DNA from 4 places in the Phytopseudomonas daroniae genome. Region 4 is predicted to be linked to each of the others. Evidence: predicted binding sites of a transcription regulator. Region 4 holds the regulator's gene; each other region holds the start of a gene.

Region 1 (4,328 bases), on a different contig from region 4:
CGACAGAAATCACGCCGTAAAAATGTGTCGAAAGCCTGTCCCAAGCGTCTCTTCTCTTGCTCGAAGCGGCTCGCTGCCGCCATGCTCCGGGTGCGGCGGATCATTCCGTGTGCATTTCGGTCAAAGCTCGTTCTGCGTTCCCGTGGGTGGCCCCGCGCCGCTCTGCCCAGGCTCTCACAAGGATATCGGTGTAGATGACTGACTACGATCTGTTGCTGGTAGGCGCAGGCCCGGCCCATCTCGGGGTTCTGCGGCGCTGGGCGCTGATCGAGCGGCCGGCGGGTCGGATCGGTCTTGTGGCCAGTGCCGAGCACACTTGGTACGCCGGCATGCTGCCGGGCCTGGTAGCCGGTCGCTACGGTGCCGAGGATTGTCAGATCGGCCTGGTCACGTTGTGCCAGGCCGCACAGGTCGAACTGATCGTCGCGCCAATTACGTCGCTGGACGCCGCCACACGCCAACTGAGCCTGGCCGATGGCCGTGTGCTGCACGGCAACTGGCTGTCGCTGAACGCCGGCGACCGGGTCGCCTGCCCGCCCCGTGAAGGCGACGCGATGGACGTGCTGGCCGTCAAACCGGTAGACAGCTTCATTGCCGGTTGGCGGGTCTGGAAAAATGATCCGCAGCCCCTGGCCATTCTCGGCGGCGGCGTGGCGGGGGTGGAAATGGCCCTGGCCCTGGCCGACCAGGTGCCGCAGTTGGCGCTGTTCTGTGGTGAGCCGCTGCTGGCCGGTCACTGTGCCGGTTTGCGGATGCGTGCCTGGGGCCATCTGCGTATGCGCCGCGTGCAGGTGCGCGAGCATTGCCCGATCAGCCGTATCGACGGCGATTGCCTGATCAGCGGCGAAGCTGCGGTGTGGCGCGGTGGCCGGCTGCTGCTGGCCAGCGGCGCCCAGGCCTTTCCCTGGATCGCCGGCAGTGGCCTGAGCTGCGATGCCGACGGTTTCGTGCACACCGCCCCGACGCTGCAGAGCCATTCCCATCCGCAGGTCTTCGCCGTGGGCGATTGCGCCAACCTGCCTGGCGTTCGCAAGAGCGGGCTGTACTCGATGCGCCAGGTACCGGTGCTTGCAGCCAACCTGACAGCCGCACTGCGCGGCGGGTCGCTGCGAGATTACAAGGCGAGCGGCCAGCGCCCGTTGCTGCTGGCCAGTGGTGATGGCGGTGCGTTGTTCGGCTGGCGCCAATGGAGTGCGGGCGGGCAATTCTACGGGCGCTGCAAGGATTACTTCGACCGGGCGTTCGTCAAGCGCCATAGCCTCAAGCGCTGACCCACGTTCCTTTGCCGCGATCGCCCTATGCTACCAAAGTGCCATATCTCGGCGCATGATGGGGTGGTCAACTCGTCCGAGCGGCTGCCGTGCCTCTACAGATCCGTCCTGCGCTGCCGATGAACTGAACAGGGCATTCGGCTATTCGCCGGCACGCTTGCCGCGACCGACATCCCGGCACAATAAAAACAAAGAGGTTCGCCATGGGTTCTGGATTTACTCGTGACCGGCTGGCATTGGCTCTGCACGTGCTCGGCCTACTGGCATTGCTGGTGGTCTGGCAGCAGGTACAGATGCCTGCCTATATCGGTGCTATCGCGCTGCTACTGCTGGCGCTATGGCCCTGGTTGGGGGCTTGGCGACGGTCGGTGCCAGCAGCCGCTGACCCTGCGCCGGCGGCCTCGCTGGATGAGCTGAGCCAGAGCCTGTCGAAACACACCTGTCATAACGCCCTGTCAGCGGCCCAGGTGGCCTTCACCGTGCAGCAACTGGCCGGCAAGTTGCAGTCGCAGCTGGCGGCGGTGGAGCAGATCGGCGAAGGTGCCCACGCCGTGACCCGTACCGAACAGAGCAATGCCGAGCGCGCCGGCCAGACCCTGGGCGCCGCGCAGACCGTGCGCGCCAGCAGTGCCACTGGCCAGGCCGAGTTGCAGCAGGCGATCAGCCGCATGCAGCAGCTCAGCGCGCAGGCGGCCGCCAGCCGCGAGTTGATCGATGGCCTTGGCGCGCGTACCGAGCAGATCGAACAGGTCACCCAGGTGATCCAGTCCATCGCCAGCCAGACCAACCTGCTGGCGCTCAATGCCGCCATCGAAGCCGCCCGCGCCGGTGAGCAGGGCCGTGGTTTTGCGGTGGTCGCCGACGAGGTGCGCAGCCTGGCCGGTCGTACCGCCAGCGCCACCGGGGAGGTGGGACAGATGGTCGCCGATATTCGCCAGCAGAGCACGGCGGTGGTCAACCATATCCAGCGTCAGGCCGAGGAGCTGGAAGCGGCCGCCCGGCAGATCGAATTCACCGGCGAGCAACTGCGCGGCATCGCCGACCTGGCGGCTGACGTCGATACCCAGGTGGCGCAGATCAGCGCCGGTACGGCCAGCAACCACGAACACCTGGCCGAGCTGCTGGTGGCGGTCGAGCAACTGCGCGGTGACGTGCGCAGCAGCGAAGACCAGACCCGGCAACTGGGCAAGGCTGCCGAGCAACTGGTCGGCCAGGCGGAAAGCGTCAGCGAGCAGTTGGCCAGCGTCGGGCTGGACAGTTATCACCAGCGCATCTATGACCTCGCTCTGGAAGGCGCCGCGGCGATTGGACGGCAGTTCGAGGCGGATATCCAGGCCGGGCGCATCAGCCTGGCGGATCTGTTCGACCGTCAGTACCAGCCGATCCCCAATTGCTTCCCGGCCAAGTTCCGCACGCGCTTCGACAGCCATGCCGATCAGGTGCTGCCAGCCATCCAGGAACCCCTGCTCAAACGCCACGAAGGCCTGGTTTTCGCCATCGCCACCACACCGGAAGGTTACGTGCCGACCCACAACGAGGCGTTCAACCATCCGCCCACCGGCGACCGCACGGTGGATACCGTGAAGAGCCGCAGCAAGCGCATGTTCAACGACCGCACCGGCATCCGCTGCGGCAGCCACCAGCAGCGTCTGTTGTTGCAGACCTACATGCGCGATACCGGCGAACTGATGCACGATCTGTCGGTGCCGATCCATGTGCAGGGCAAGCACTGGGGTGGCTTACGGCTGGGCTACAAACCGGAGCCGTGACAGTCCATTGTTTAGCGGCTGGCTATCTGAAGGTGCGGTAATAACGATTTAACCTGACTGTCGGCACGTGCGAGCCTCGCGGGCATGCCTATCCCGGTCTGCACTTCTGCCCCTCTCATCGCTCTGCCAGCCTTGTGCTCGCAGGGGCGGGCACCCGAGCCCACGGGGCTGCCGCAGACCCTCGCCTTCTGGGCACTCTGGCATTGCCGCCACGCCCGCCCGCCGGATGTTCTTCTCGCCTCCTGACACCCATGGCTGTTCACTCCCAGCCGACAAGTCGATCCGGGTCACCCGTGACGGTCGCCCGTGGCCATATGAGAAGCCATCATGCAATTCGCGCCTCTGCAGGACGCCGAGGATTTCCTCGCGCAGAACCCCGATATCGAGCTGTTCGAACTGTTCATCATCGACGCCAACGGTGTGCCGCGCGGCAAGCTGTTGCACCGTGACGAGCTGCTCGCCGTGTACCGCAGCGGGCGACCGCTGCCGAGTACCATCCTCGGCCTGAGCATCAACGGTGATGACGTGGAGGATTCCGGCCTGGTCTGGGACGTCGGCGACATCGATTGCCGTGCCTACCCCCTGGCCGGCAGCCTGGTGCGCCTGCCCCGGCGGCTGATCCCCACGGCTGCGGTGCAGGTCAGCATGCACCCGCAGGAAGGCATGCCGGCCAGTGTCGCCGACCCGCGCCACGTGCTGGTGCAGGTGATCGAGCGGCTACAGGCCGAGGGCTTCCACCCTGTGATGGCCTGCGAGCTGGAGTTCTACCTGCTCGATGCCAAACGCGACGCCTGTGGCAACCCGCAGCCGGCCCTGGATGCCGATGGTGGGCGGCCGCGCAATACTCAGGTCTACGGCTTGCGCGAACTGGAGCAGATCGAGCCGTTTCTCGCGGATCTGTATGCCGCGTGCAAGGCCCAGGGCATCCCCGCGCGCACGGCGATTTCCGAGTATGCGCCGGGGCAGGTGGAAATCACCCTGGAGCATGGCGATGCGCTGCAGGCCATGGATCAGGCGGTGCGCTACAAGCGCCTGGTCAAGGGCGTGGCTCACCGGCATGGCATGCAGGCCTGCTTCATGGCCAAGCCGTTCGATCACCTGGCAGGTACCGGCATGCACATGCATGTCAGCCTGAACGACGCCGTGGGCCGCAATCTGTTCGCCAGCGAGGCGCCTGCGGGTACGCCGCTGCTGCGTCATGCGGTTGGCGGCATGCTCGCCAGCCTGCTCGATTCGCTCTTGCTGTTCTGCCCCAACGCCAACTCCTATCGGCGTTTTCAGGCCAACA
Region 2 (4,328 bases), on a different contig from region 4:
GCGATGGGTCTGGCAGTGGGTGATGATTTCCTTGTCGGCGCTCAGGCCCAGCTGGTTCAGCTGCTGGCCGATATCCTCACGGATGCGCAGGGCGCGGGCGGGATCCATGCCGGCCGTCCACTCGAAATGGATGGCGCCGGGAATATGTCCGCCCCTGGCTGCCTGCACCTTCTCGCCGCGATACTCCTCCAGCGAGCGGGCATCCCAGATGGCCAGGTCGTCGGCGCCCAGGCGCGACTTCAGGTAATCCAGGCTGGCGGTCGGCTCATCACTCAGGGACAGGGACACCGAGGTGTTTTTCTCTTCCGGGACATCCTGGCTAAGCGGGCGCTGCTCCGCCTCCCAGGCGCCGAGGCCGCCGTTGAGGAAGTGGTAACGCTGGTGGCCGATCACATCCAGCAGCCAGATGAAGCGCCCGGCCCAGCCGCCGCCCTCGTCGTCATAGACCACGTAGGTGGCATCCGGGTGATGGCCAAGCTCGCTGAACAATTGCTCCAGCGCGTCTCGGCCGGGCTGCAGGCCGGGTGCTGGCGGCTTGCCCAACTGGGTTCGTTTGGCGTCGACGAAGCGGGCACCGGGAATGTGGCCGGCCTGATAACGGGCGCTGCTGCTGAGATCGACCAGAATCAGGCTCGGCTCTTCCAGTCGCGTAGCGAGATCCGCTGGCTCGATGACCAGCGGCAGTTCGTCGAAGGCAGTCATGCAGGCCTCGTTGGCAGAAATAAGAACGGGATTGTAGCGCAGGCAAGGCCGGGGAAAAGAGCCGTCGCTCAGCGGTTGTGTTTGCTGAACGTGTCCAGGGCGCGCTCTATGCATTGCGCGGTCTTGGCGAAGGCTTGCAGGACAGTATCGCTGATCGGTTTTCCGTGCAGGTCGGCGAACAGGATCATCACTACACGATCATTACTGGCCAGGGAGCGAATCAGCAGATGTTCACTGGGCAGCAGGGCTTTCAGGTTGCCTGGGAGCAGGGCGGAAAACTGGGCGATATTGGCCGGCGTCAGGTGCAACTGTGCCGGTGCCTGCAGCAGGCGGCGCAATACCTGGCTTTGCGCCGGGTCGAGAGTCAGGCCGTTGGTGCCAGCATCGACCCCGGCATGCTGCTGTACTTGAAGGCGGCCGTGGTTGCGGTCGGCCAGCAGCATGACCAGGCGCGACAGGCCGGTCGCCTGCAGCGCCTGGCGGGCGCAACGGGTGAGCTGTTGCACGTTGGTGAACGTCGTTGGCTGGGCAAGCAGCTGGGTGCACAGTTGGCGCCAGTCGGTGGCTTGCGGTGCCGGTTCGGGCGTCTGCAAGTGCCGCGTATCCCAGGGCCACAGCAGCGCCTCGGCGGGGTGCCAGAGGCCGGTGGTGTCCAGTTGCCGCGCACTTTGCGCGGCATTCTGGTGAATGTGCTGGTGCAGCTCCGGCAATGGCATCTGCAGGTACAGGCTGTTGAGTCGTTGCCAACGTCGGGTGTGGCTACCGCTCCAGGCGTTGTGCGCCGAGACCGCCAGTCCATTGGCCAGCAGAATGCTGTTGGCCGGCTGGGTAAGCCAGCGCTGCAGCGTCGGGTCGGCGTCCAGTTCCTGCTGCTGGCGCAGCGGATCATCGTGTCGGCGTGCCAGGCGCAGTGCCTTGGCCAGCAGGCGCCGGTCGTTGAGCAGCAACTGATAGCCCTTGATGATCCAGACAGGCAGGCGCCAGTGCTTGGCCAGCGCCAGGCACAATTCGAACAGGGAAATACCCAGCAGGTCGTGCTCGACCCGTGCAGGCGACTCGCCCTTGATCAGTACCCGTTGCTCCCATGCCTCGAACAGTTGCGGATGAGCCGCCAGCAATGCCCATACCGGGGAGAGGAACAGCAGGCTGCCCCAGTGGATTTCCTGCCATAGACGAGCGAGGCGTGCAGCGAACAGACCATTGGCCTGCTGTGCGGCGTGCTGGCTGATCAGCTGGATCTGCCGCAGTGGCTGGGGAATATCGGCAACGGCCCTGGCCGGTATGCGTACCAGCAGTTCTTCGGCCCGTTTGAGGCCCAGGCGATTGAGTGCGGTTTCCAGGCTTTCCGCCGCTTCACCGAGGCTGCTGTCTTTACGATTGGCTTCGCGCAGTACGCTTAGCACCAGCGCCGGGCTGTCCTGCATCAGCTCGGCGATCTCGCGCAACGAACGACGGCTATCGCCCAGCGCCTGGCGTACCTGCTGGTGATATTGGGTCGGGATGGGCAGCACCTGACCATCCAGCTGCTTGAGCCAGGCATCGAGTGTGCGCGGTAACGGTGTGCTTGCGACCATGGGGATATGCGAAAATGGCTTTTTTTAGACTTAACTGACTATAGTCTCGCGCATCTCTTCCGATAAGTAGAAGGGGTGTTTCGCACGTCTTCCCTTTCTTTTCACTTTCGTAAGTTTTTTCTATGGCCAAAATCATCGGCATCCTCGTTGTCATCGCCAGTGTGTTCGGCGGTTTCGTTCTATCTGGCGGTCAGCTAATGGCGCTGGCGCATCCTTTCGAGGTGCTGATCATCGGCGGTGCCGCGCTGGGCGCGTTCCTGCAGGCCAACCCTGGCAGCATGTTCATGACCGTCCTCAAGAAATCTCTGAAGATGTTCAAGTCGCGCTACACCCATGACTATTATCTGGAGGTGCTGCGTCTGCTCTACGAGATTCTCAACAAGGCGCGACGCGAGGGGATGATGGCCATCGAGGCCGACCTCGAGGAGCCCGCCGCCAGTCCGATCTTCAGCAAGTACCCGGCGGTACTGGGTGATGAGCGCATGGTCGCCTTCATCTGCGATTACCTGCGCATCATGTCCTCGGGCAACATGGCACCGCACGAACTGGAAGGCCTGTTCGACATGGAGCTGACCAGCCTCAAGGACGAGCTCGAGCACCCGTCCCATGCCATCTCGAAGGTTGCCGACGCTCTGCCGGCCATGGGTATCGTCGCAGCGGTATTGGGTATCGTGCTCACCATGTCGATCCTCGCCGAGGCGGACAACGCGCAGATCGGCGAGAAAGTGGGTACCGCGCTGGTCGGTACATTCCTCGGCATTCTTGGCGCCTACGGTTTCTTCGGCCCGCTGGCCGCGGCGCTGGAGCACGATGCCAAGGAAGAACTGAACGTCTACGAGGCCATCAAGGCCGGCCTGGTGGCTTCGGCCTCCGGTATGCCGCCGTCGCTGGCGGTGGAGTTCTCGCGCAAGACTCTTTACCCGGCGCACCGCCCGAGCTTTAGCGAGCTTGAACAGGCCATGCGCGGGAACTAGGCACCATGGAAAACAACCAGCCAATCATCGTCAAGCGAGTCAAGAAGGTCGTTGGCGGCCACCACGGTGGTGCCTGGAAGATTGCCTTCGCCGACTTCGCCACGGCGATGATGGCCTTCTTCATGGTGATGTGGCTGATGTCGTCGGCTACGCCTGAGCAGAAGAAGCTGATCTCCGGTTACTTCAAGGATCCCGTCGGCTTTTCCGAAAGTGCCAGCCCCTATGTGATTGACCTCGGCGGTTCACCCACGCCTTCGCCGGATCGCACCTTAAACGATCAGCCGCAGGTATCGCCGGGGGAGCAGGCTGATGTCGATCCCAAGGATCCGGCCGAGCTGGATGCCGAGAAAGCCGAGGCCATGGCCGAAGAATTGGAGCGCGAACGCCTCGAACTGTTGCTGCAGGAACTGCAGAACAAGGTCGAGCAGGATCCGCAATTGCAGCGTTTCAAGGATCAGATTCTTTTCGAAATCACCCAGGATGGTCTGCGCATCCAGATCGTCGACGCTGAGAACCGGCCGATGTTTGCCTTGGGTAGCGCCCGGTTGCAGCCGTATTTCGAGGACATCCTGTTTGCGCTGACCGACACCATCAAGGCGGTGCCGAACAAGATCAGCATCAGCGGCCACACCGATGCCAAGCCCTTTGCCGGTGCCGGTGGTTTTGGCAACTGGGAGTTGTCGGCCAACCGCGCCAACGCCGCGCGCCGTGTGTTGATCGCCGCCGGCTATGACGATGCGCAGGTCGCGCGGGTGGTCGGCTACGCGTCCTCGGCACTCTTCGACCGTGACGACCCCTTCAATCCGGTAAACCGGCGCATCGATATCGTGGTGCTGACCAAGAAGGCCCAGCGCACCATCGAAGGCGAGCAGGGCGGTGGCGAGGTAGCGCCCGAGCAGGCGCCGGACGCTCCTGCTGGCGGCACCGGCGGCGCGTCGGTTGTCGAGCCGTTATCCAATGAGCAGGTGCGTGAGCGGTTGAATATCTTCGATGACGGCGCGTTGCAAATGGATCAGCCGGAGGAGTGATCAGGCGCGTAGTTGGCGTCCTTTCATGCTCCTGAAGGTGATCCCGTTGG
Region 3 (4,328 bases), on a different contig from region 4:
GGTCGGCATCGGCGGCGGCCAGCGAGGCCTGCTCGGCGTTCTGCGCCACTTCCTGCACGGTGGCCGCCATCTGGTGCATGGCGGTGGCGGTCTGTTCGGTTTCCAGCTTCTGGGTCTGCACGCCGGCACTGGTCTGGGCGGTGATCGCCGAGAGCTGCTCAGCCGCCGCGGCGATTTGCCCGACACCGCCGCCAATGCGGCCGACCAGATCGCGCAGGCTGCGGGTCATGCCCTGCATGGCTTCGAGCAGTTGGCCGAGTTCGTCGTGACGATCCTGAGGCAGATCCTGGCTCAAGTCGCCCTCGGCGATGCGGCGGGCGAAGGCCACGGTCTGACGTAGCGGCGCGACGATGGAGCGACTGATGCTCAGCGCTGCGAACAAGCCGATCAGCACCGCCGCGACACCCATGCTGGCAAACACCAATATGGCGTTACGGCTGCCATCGGTCATGCTCTGCTCTTCGATATTCTTGGCCTGCTCGGCCAGCACCAGCACCTGATCGGCCTGCTGCAACATGGCCGCATCGCCGGCCTTGCTCTGCTCATATACCTGCTGATAGTTGGTAAAGGCCTGCTGATAATTACCGAGCGCCTCCAACGCGGCTTCGATGGCACGCTTCTGGTCATCGTTGAGCCATACCATCAGCCCGTTGGCCGATGATTGCAGGTCATAGCTGACGAAGTTCCAGTCTTCCAGCGCAGCCGGCGAGCCGTCGATGATGAACTGACTTTCGTGGCCACGCAGTTCGAGCATGCGCTTGCTGAGGTTGGAGGCGGTTTCCGCCAGGGTCAGCGGGTCGCTGCCGCGTAACTGGTCGCCGGCCAGGCGCAATTCACGCACGGCGTCGTACATGCCCAGCTCGATCATCTCGAACTGGCTGCGCGCCTCCTCGGCCGCCTCGGCCATCTGGGTGCGAGCTTCGGCGGCGCGTACCTGCAGTTGCACACTGGCATCGAACTGCTGCAGATAATCGGCAGTGGCAGTGTCCATGCCTTGCAGGCGCTCGCGCTCGGCGGGTGTGGCACTGGCGATCAGCTCGGCCAGCCCGGCCCGTACCTTGGCGAGTTGCTCACGCATGCGCTGCGCGTCGGCCTCGCTGTGGCTCAAGGCGTAATCACGTTCCATGCGCCGCGCACCGAGTATCTGCGCATCTATGGTCGACAGCCCCAGGGACTGGGCGTGCCCCTGCATCACCGCCTGCACGGCGACGAAGCCGCTACCGGTCACGGCAACGGTCAACAAGAGCACCAGGCCAAACCCCATCAGAAGTTTCTTGCCCACGGAAAGGTCGACGAACAGTCGAGTGGCAGAATGCAACATCCTAAGCGGCTCCATTTGTTTTTATAGACTGCAGTGCACGAGCGCCTCTACAGCGGCGCTATTCATGGCTCTCGAAAGGTCATCGGCCACGTGGCGCAAAGCCTTAGCGAAAAAGGCCCGGTGAGCGGCGATATTGAGTGGCCACTATACCTTCACGCGTCCGGCGAGGATTGTCGCAAGGCAACAAAAGGTCGCAGCGTGGCGACCAATGGTCAGCAGATTGGCGCAAATGGCACCCGCAGTGCCTGGCACTGCGGGTGCTCGAAACGGCGGCTCCGGCGGTTACCGCCCCAGTCTGCGCTGGCGCAGTTGATAGCAGCCCCAGATGAACAGCAGCCAGAACGGGATGGCGAAGACCGACATGCGAATGCCTGGAATGAACAGCATCACGCCGAGGATGAACAGCACGAAGGCCAGGCACAGGTAGTTGGCGAAGGGGAACCAGAACGCCTTGAACGAAGGCTCCACGCCCTTGGCCTGCATGGCCTTGCGGAACTTGATGTGGGCCAGGCTGATCATCGCCCAGTTGATCACCAGGGCAGCGACCACCAGGGACATCAGCAACTCCAGCGCGCTCTTCGGCACCAGGTAATTGACCACCACGCAGAGCAGCGTGAACGTCGCCGAGAAGAAGATCGCCAGCACCGGCACGCCACGCTTGTCGACCTTGAGCAGCGACCTGGGCGCATTACCCTGCTCCGCCAAGCCGTAAAGCATGCGGCTGTTGCAGTATACGCCGCTGTTGTAGACCGACAGCGCCGCGGTGAGCACCACGAAGTTGAGGATGTGCGCGGCGGTGTCGCTGCCGATCAACGAGAAGATCTGTACGAAGGGGCTGCTGCCGTAGGAGTCGCCACCCGCGGTCAGGGTTGCCACCAGGTCGTCCCAGGGGTGCAGCGACAGCAGCACGGTCAGCGCGCCGATGTAGAAGATCAGGATGCGGTAGACCACCTGGTTGATCGCCTTGGGGATCACCGTCTTCGGCTGATCGGCCTCGGCCGCTGTAATGCCCACCAGCTCCAGGCCGCCGAAGGAGAACATGATGATGGCCATCATCATCACCAGCCCCGATACGCCGTTGGGGAAGAACCCACCGTGGCTCCACAGGTTGCTCACCGAAGCCTGTTCACCGCCTGCACCGCTGAACAACAGGTAGCAGCCGAGCAGGATCATGCCCATGATCGCCACCACCTTGATGATCGAGAACCAGAACTCGGCCTCGCCGAACACCCGCACGTTGGTCAGGTTGATCGCGTTGATGACCACGAAGAACACCGCCGCGGTAGTCCAGGAGGGAACCTCCGGCCACCAGTACTGCACGTACTTGCCCACCGCCGTGAGTTCGGCCATGCCGACCAGTACGTAGAGCACCCAGTAGTTCCAGCCCGAGAGAAAGCCCGCGAACGGCCCCCAGTAAGCATGCGCGAAGTGGCTGAAGGAGCCGGCTACCGGCTCTTCGACGATCATTTCGCCGAGCTGGCGCATGATCAAGAAGGCGATGAAGCCGCCAATCGCGTAACCGAGGATCATCGACGGCCCGGCGGACGCCATGACCCCAGCGGAACCGAGGAACAGACCGGTTCCGATGGCACCGCCCAGGGCGATCAATTGAATATGACGGTTCTTCAGGCCGCGCTTGAGCGGGCCTGTCTGGAGCATTTCGCTTGGCATCTCTCACCTGTGGGTGATCGACCGTGACGGGATCGAACCCGCTCGGCTCGTGGCCTGGCGGAATGGCTTGGGTTGTTTCTCGCTCGCAGTTACCGACCGGCGGCTCACTGCGCGTCGGGCTGGGCATCCGGCGCGGCTTGCCGAAACGCCTCGAGGGCTTCACAGCGTGCGGTCAGAGCGAGGATGCGAGGGTACGCATCGAGGTCACAGTCGAAACGGCGCGCATTGTACACCTGTGGAATCAAACAGGCTTCCAGATAGCCGGGCCGCTTACCGAGGGAAAATGTTTCACCGTACGCCATCAGCCCCTGCTCCACGGCCGCCAGGCCTTCGGCCAGCCAATGCCGGTACCAGGCGCTTTTCTCCTGTTCGGACGCGCCCAGCTCGCGCCCGAGATACTGCAGCACCCTCAGGTTGTTGAGCGGATGCACCTCGCAGGCGATATGCAGCGCCATGGCACGCACCGCCGCGCGCTCGAGCGGATCGCCCGGCAGTAGCGCCGGCACCGGAAAGATCTCGTCGAGGTATTCGAGAATCGCCAGGGACTGGGCGATCCGCACGCCACCGCTCTCTTCATCCACCAACAATGGCACCAGCCCCTGAGGGTTCAGCGCCTTGTAAGCCTCCCCATGCTGTTCACCGCCGTCCCTGACCAGGTGCACGGGCACCTGGCGATAGCTCAGTCCCTTGAGGTTGAGCGCAATACGCACCCGGTAGGCGGCGCTGGAGCGCCAGTAGGAATACAGAGTAAGCATGGCAGTCTCCACATTCGTAGGAGCCCCGCCCCGGGGCGAATCGTGCGGCCAGCACAAATTGCGCGATAAGGCAGCTATTGCTTCGCGCCGAGGGCGACGCTCCTACACAAGCCAGATTCGCGGCTAGAGATAGCGTTCGACCTGCTGATCGATGGCGCCGAAGATGCTTGCGCCAGAGGCATCGAACATCTCGATGCGGACCCGGTCGCCGAACTTGAGAAACGGCGTTTTCGCCTCGCCGTGTTCGAGCACTTCCAGCATGCGTTTTTCGGCCAGGCAGCTGGAACCGGCACTGCGGTCGTAGTTCGAGACGGTGCCCGAGCCGATGATCGTGCCGCTGCCCAGAGGCCGGGTGCGGGCGGCGTGGGCGATCAGCGTGGGGAAATCGAAGGTCATGTCGGTGCCGGCATCGGGCTGGCCGAACAGCCGGTCGTTGATATGCGACACCAGTGGCCGGTGCACCCGCCCCTCACGCCAGCTATCGCCCAGTTCGTCCGGCGTGACCGCCACCGGCGAGAAACTCGACGACGGCTTGCTCTGGTAGAAGCCGAAACCCTTGGCCAACTCGCCGGGAATCAGGT
Region 4 (4,328 bases):
TCTTCCGGGCTTTCCACGCCATGGTCGACGGCGTTGCGCACCAAGTGCACCAGTGGATCGGCCAGCGCTTCGACCAGGTTCTTGTCCAGATCGGTCTCTTCGCCAACCAGCTCCAGGTTGATTTCCTTCTTCAACTGACGAGCCAGGTCGCGAACCAGCCGCGGGAAGCGCCCGAAGACCTTCTTGATCGGCTGCATGCGGGTCTTCATGACTGCCGTCTGCAGATCGGCGGTGACCACGTCGAGGTTGGAGACGGCCTTGGACATGGTCTCGTCGCCGCTGTTGAGCCCCAGGCGCACCAGGCGGTTACGCACCAGCACCAGTTCGCCGACCATGTTCATGATCTCGTCCAGGCGTGCGGTGTCGACCCGTACCGTGGTTTCCGCCTCACTCGCTGGCGCAGCGGCGGCGGCCGGTGCGGCTGCTGTTTTTGCCTTGGCTGGCTCGACCTTGGCCGCCGGCGCAGGAGCTGCCTTGCTGGCGGCGGGTGCAACGGGCTTGGCTTCGGGCTTCGGAGCAGGTGCAATGGGCGCAATGGCGGTCGGCTCGACGAACTTGCCTTTGCCGTGCAACTGATCGAGCAGAGCCTCGAACTCGTCGTCGGTGATTTCATCGCCCTGCGCCGCAGAACTGGCGGGTGCGGCAGGAGCAGCCGATACAGGCGCCTCAGCCGGCGTGCTGGCGAATTGTCCTTTACCGTGCAACTGATCGAGCAAGGCTTCGAATTCGTCGTCGGTTATATCGTCGCCGTTACCACCGCTCGCGGCACTGACCGGCGCAGGCACCTCGACAGCGGGCGTTGCGGAGGTCGCGAACTGTCCCTTGCCATGCAGTTGGTCAAGCAGCGATTCGAATTCATCATCGCTGATTTCGTCGTCCGAGCCGCTCGCCTGCGGTTGCGGCTCATCGCCCAGGGCATCGAGCAATTGTTCGAATTCGCTGTCCGTAATGTCCGTCGATGCCTCTGCGGCCGGCTCGACTGGTGCAACGACCGTGACCGGGGCAGGCGCTGCGGCAGGAGCGGGTTCGGCCAGGCGCGCCAGAGCTGCCAGCAGCTCGGGAGAGGCCGGTGTCGGCTTGGTGCGCTCGCGCACTTCGGTGAACATGCCATTGACGGCATCCAGTGCTTCGAGCACCACGTCCATCAATTCCGAGTCGACACGACGCGCACCCTTGCGCAGGATGTCGAACACGTTCTCGGCGATATGGCAGCACTCCACCAGCTCATTGAGCTGCAAGAAACCGGCCCCGCCTTTTACCGTGTGAAATCCCCGAAAAATCGCATTGAGCAGGTTCATATCGTCCGGGCGGCTTTCCAGCTCCACCAATTGCTCGGACAACTGCTCGAGAATCTCGCCGGCCTCTACCAGGAAATCCTGGAGGATTTCTTCATCGGCGCCGAAGCTCATATGACGTGCTCCTAAAATCCCAGGCTGGACAGCAAATCGTCGACGTCGTCCTGGGAGGATGCGACATCATCACGCTTATCGGCATGAATCTGCGGACCTTCACCGTGGGACGCATCTTTTTGTTTGTTCTGCTCGACACGCAACTCGTCGTGATTGTGTTCGATGCCGGCGAAGCGATCGACCTGGCTGGCCATCAACATGAGCTTCAGCAGGTTGCTCTCTACCTCGGTCACCAGTTGCGTGACACGCTTGATCACTTGCCCGGTCAGATCCTGATAGTCCTGCGCCAGTAAAATGTCGTTGAGATGCCCGGACAGCTTGCTGCTGTCGCGTTGGCTGCGCGCAAGAAACAGCTCGATGCGCTTGGCCAGCTCACGGAAAGCCTCAGCCCCCATTTCACGGCGCATGAAACGCCCCCAATCCTCGCTCAGGGCATCGGCTTCGCTGCTCAGGTCATTGACCAGTGGCGCGCTCTGCTCGACCAGATCCATGGTGCGATTGGCTGCGCGCTCGGTCATGGTCACGACGTAATTGAGCCGCTCGGTGGCGTCGGATATCTGCGAGACTTCCTGGGCGTGAGGCACCCGGGGATCGAGCTGAAAATTGACGATGGCGTTATGCAGCTCACGCGTGAGCTTGCCGACTTCGTGGTAAAGACCCCGGTCGCGCGCCTTGTTCAGTTCATTGATCAGCTGTATCGCTTCACCAAAGTTGCCTTGTTCAAGGCTGTTTACCAGTTGGCGGGCATTGCTTTTCAGGGTCGACTCGAGGCCGGCCTCTTGAGAATCATCGTGTTCCATAACAACCTCGCGGCAGACATCAGCCGTTGACCCGCTCGAATATTTTCTCAATCTTTTCTTTGAGCACCTGAGCGGTGAATGGCTTGACCACATAGCCGTTCACACCGGCTTGGGCGGCCTCGATGATCTGATCGCGCTTGGCCTCTGCCGTAACCATCAGCACCGGCATCTGCTTCAAGCGCTCATCCGCACGCACTGCACGCAGCAAGTCGATACCGCTCATGCCCGGCATGTTCCAGTCGGTCACCAGAAAGTCGAAGCTACCGCTTTGCAGCATCGGCAATGCGGTGGTGCCGTCGTCGGCTTCCGCCGTGTTGGTGAACCCCAGATCACGCAAGAGGTTCTTGATGATCCGTCGCATCGTCGAGAAATCATCGACGATGAGGATTTTCATGTTCTTGTCCAAGTCGACCTCCGTACAGTCCTAAAACGCCTTCAGCATTCCGAAGCGCTTATAAATCGTGAAACCGGCCTGGCGGAACGCCACAAAACCATTGCGCCCTGCTTTGCTGCGTTCACTGTGTTTTCCAGCGCCCTGCCAATTCTCAAAAATATGCGCAAGGCCTGCTGCGTGTCGGCCCTGCTGCGTTGAAAACACCCTGGGTTGCCAGCCCAGTCGACAAGCCGCTTGCGGCTAACGCACGTCAGTGCGGGCCAGAAGCGAGTAGTGCTCATTTTTACCAACAGTAAGTCGCCCGCGACTCCGACCGCTTCCCCACCTGCTTTCGCGGGGGCGCCTAACCCTTGCTGAGCTCTACCCTTGAAAAAACTCTTATGCGCGCCAATCCACTAACCGCGCGCGTAAACGCGCGGCACACTGACTGTGCAATTGGCTGACTCGCGACTCACTAACTCCCAGTACCTCGCCGATTTCCTTGAGGTTCAATTCCTCATCGTAATACAGCGACAACACCAACCGCTCACGCTCCGGCAGATTGCTGATGGCATCGACCAGAGCCGCCTGGAAACGATCATCTTCCAGTTCATGCGAAGGCCCGTGGTGCAGGGAACTCGTGTCTTCCTGCAGCCCACCACTCTCGCCTTCCTGCAACAGGTCGTCGAAACTGAATAAGCGGCTGCCCAAAGTGTCGCCAAGAATGCCGTAGTAATCCCCGAGACTCAATTGGAGTTCGGCAGCAACCTCCTGATCTTTAGCGTCTCTTCCGGTTCTCGCTTCGATTTTTCGAATTGCGTCGCTGACCATCCGGCTGTTGCGGTGTACCGAACGTGGTGCCCAATCGCCCTTGCGCACCTCATCGAGCATGGAGCCACGAATGCGAATCCCGGCAAAGGTCTCGAAACTGGCGCCCTTGCCAGCGTCATAGTTGCGGGATGCCTCGAGCAGGCCAATCATTCCGGCCTGGATCAGATCATCCACCTGCACGTTGGCGGGCAGACGCGCCAGCAGGTGATAGGCAATGCGCTTGACCAACGGCGCGTAACGCTCAATCAATTGATGCTGTGAATCCCGTGCCTGTGTCTTGCTATACATGCGGAGTCCAGAGGCTGTCGTCATACAGCCGTGTCTGCAGTCGGTTGTTGCACCAAGCGCTCGACGAAGAACTCCAGATGGCCTCGCGGATTGGCCGGCAACGGCCATGCGTCAACCTTCTGGGCAATCGCCTTGAACGCCAGCGCGCACTTCGAACGAGGGAACGCCTCATACACCGCACGCTGTTTCTGTACGGCTTTGCGTACCGACTCGTCGTAAGGCACCGCACCCACATACTGCAGCGCGACATCCAGGAAACGGTCGGTGACCTTGGTCAGCTTAGCAAACAGGTTGCGGCCCTCCTGCGGGCTGTGCGCCATATTGGCGAGCACCCGGAAACGATTCATGCCGTGGTCACGATTGAGCAGCTTGATCAGCGCGTAGGCATCGGTGATCGAGGTCGGCTCGTCGCACACCACCACCAGTACTTCCTGGGCGGCGCGCACGAAGCTCACCACCGAGTCGCCGATACCGGCGGCGGTGTCCACGATCAGTACGTCGAGGTTGTCGCTGATATCGCTGAATGCCTGGATGAGGCCAGCGTGCTGCATGGGCGTGAGCTGCACCATGCTCTGGGTGCCGGAGGCCGCAGGCACGATACGAATGCCGCCAGGCCCCTGCAGGATG

Evidence for each region. Region 4 encodes FliA, which starts transcription of late flagellar genes. Its sites were predicted from a motif close to CTAAAGTTTNNNNNNNNNNNGCCGNTAA; they were not measured.
Region 1: a site for FliA is predicted at 1,367-1,394, ahead of DNK10_RS23945 (methyl-accepting chemotaxis protein). Genes of this name have one in related genera too.
Region 2: a site for FliA is predicted at 2,315-2,342, ahead of motA (flagellar motor stator protein MotA). Genes of this name have one in related genera too.
Region 3: a site for FliA is predicted at 1,401-1,428, ahead of DNK10_RS19195 (methyl-accepting chemotaxis protein). Genes of this name have one in related genera too.

The regions. Positions count from the first base shown of each region.
Region 1 covers NZ_QJUJ01000014.1:13,002-17,329, forward strand. Annotated here, with positions in the region: gene DNK10_RS23940 (FAD-dependent oxidoreductase) at 195-1,271, shown strand; gene DNK10_RS23945 (methyl-accepting chemotaxis protein) at 1,475-3,040, shown strand; gene DNK10_RS23950 (glutamine synthetase family protein) at 3,368-4,328, shown strand, end outside.
Region 2 covers NZ_QJUJ01000001.1:990,462-994,789, reverse strand. Annotated here, with positions in the region: gene DNK10_RS04680 (rhodanese-like domain-containing protein) at 1-702, opposite strand, end outside; gene DNK10_RS04675 (HDOD domain-containing protein) at 771-2,276, opposite strand; gene motA (flagellar motor stator protein MotA) at 2,399-3,250, shown strand; gene motB (flagellar motor protein MotB) at 3,256-4,278, shown strand.
Region 3 covers NZ_QJUJ01000009.1:14,888-19,215, reverse strand. Annotated here, with positions in the region: gene DNK10_RS19195 (methyl-accepting chemotaxis protein) at 1-1,321, opposite strand, end outside; gene DNK10_RS19190 (amino acid permease) at 1,604-2,992, opposite strand; gene maiA (maleylacetoacetate isomerase) at 3,097-3,747, opposite strand; gene DNK10_RS19180 (fumarylacetoacetate hydrolase family protein) at 3,871-4,328, opposite strand, start outside.
Region 4 covers NZ_QJUJ01000005.1:199,675-204,002, forward strand. Annotated here, with positions in the region: gene DNK10_RS14330 (chemotaxis protein CheA) at 1-1,409, opposite strand, end outside; gene DNK10_RS14335 (protein phosphatase CheZ) at 1,421-2,209, opposite strand; gene DNK10_RS14340 (chemotaxis response regulator CheY) at 2,229-2,603, opposite strand; gene fliA (RNA polymerase sigma factor FliA) at 2,982-3,725, opposite strand; gene fleN (MinD/ParA family protein) at 3,722-4,328, opposite strand, start outside.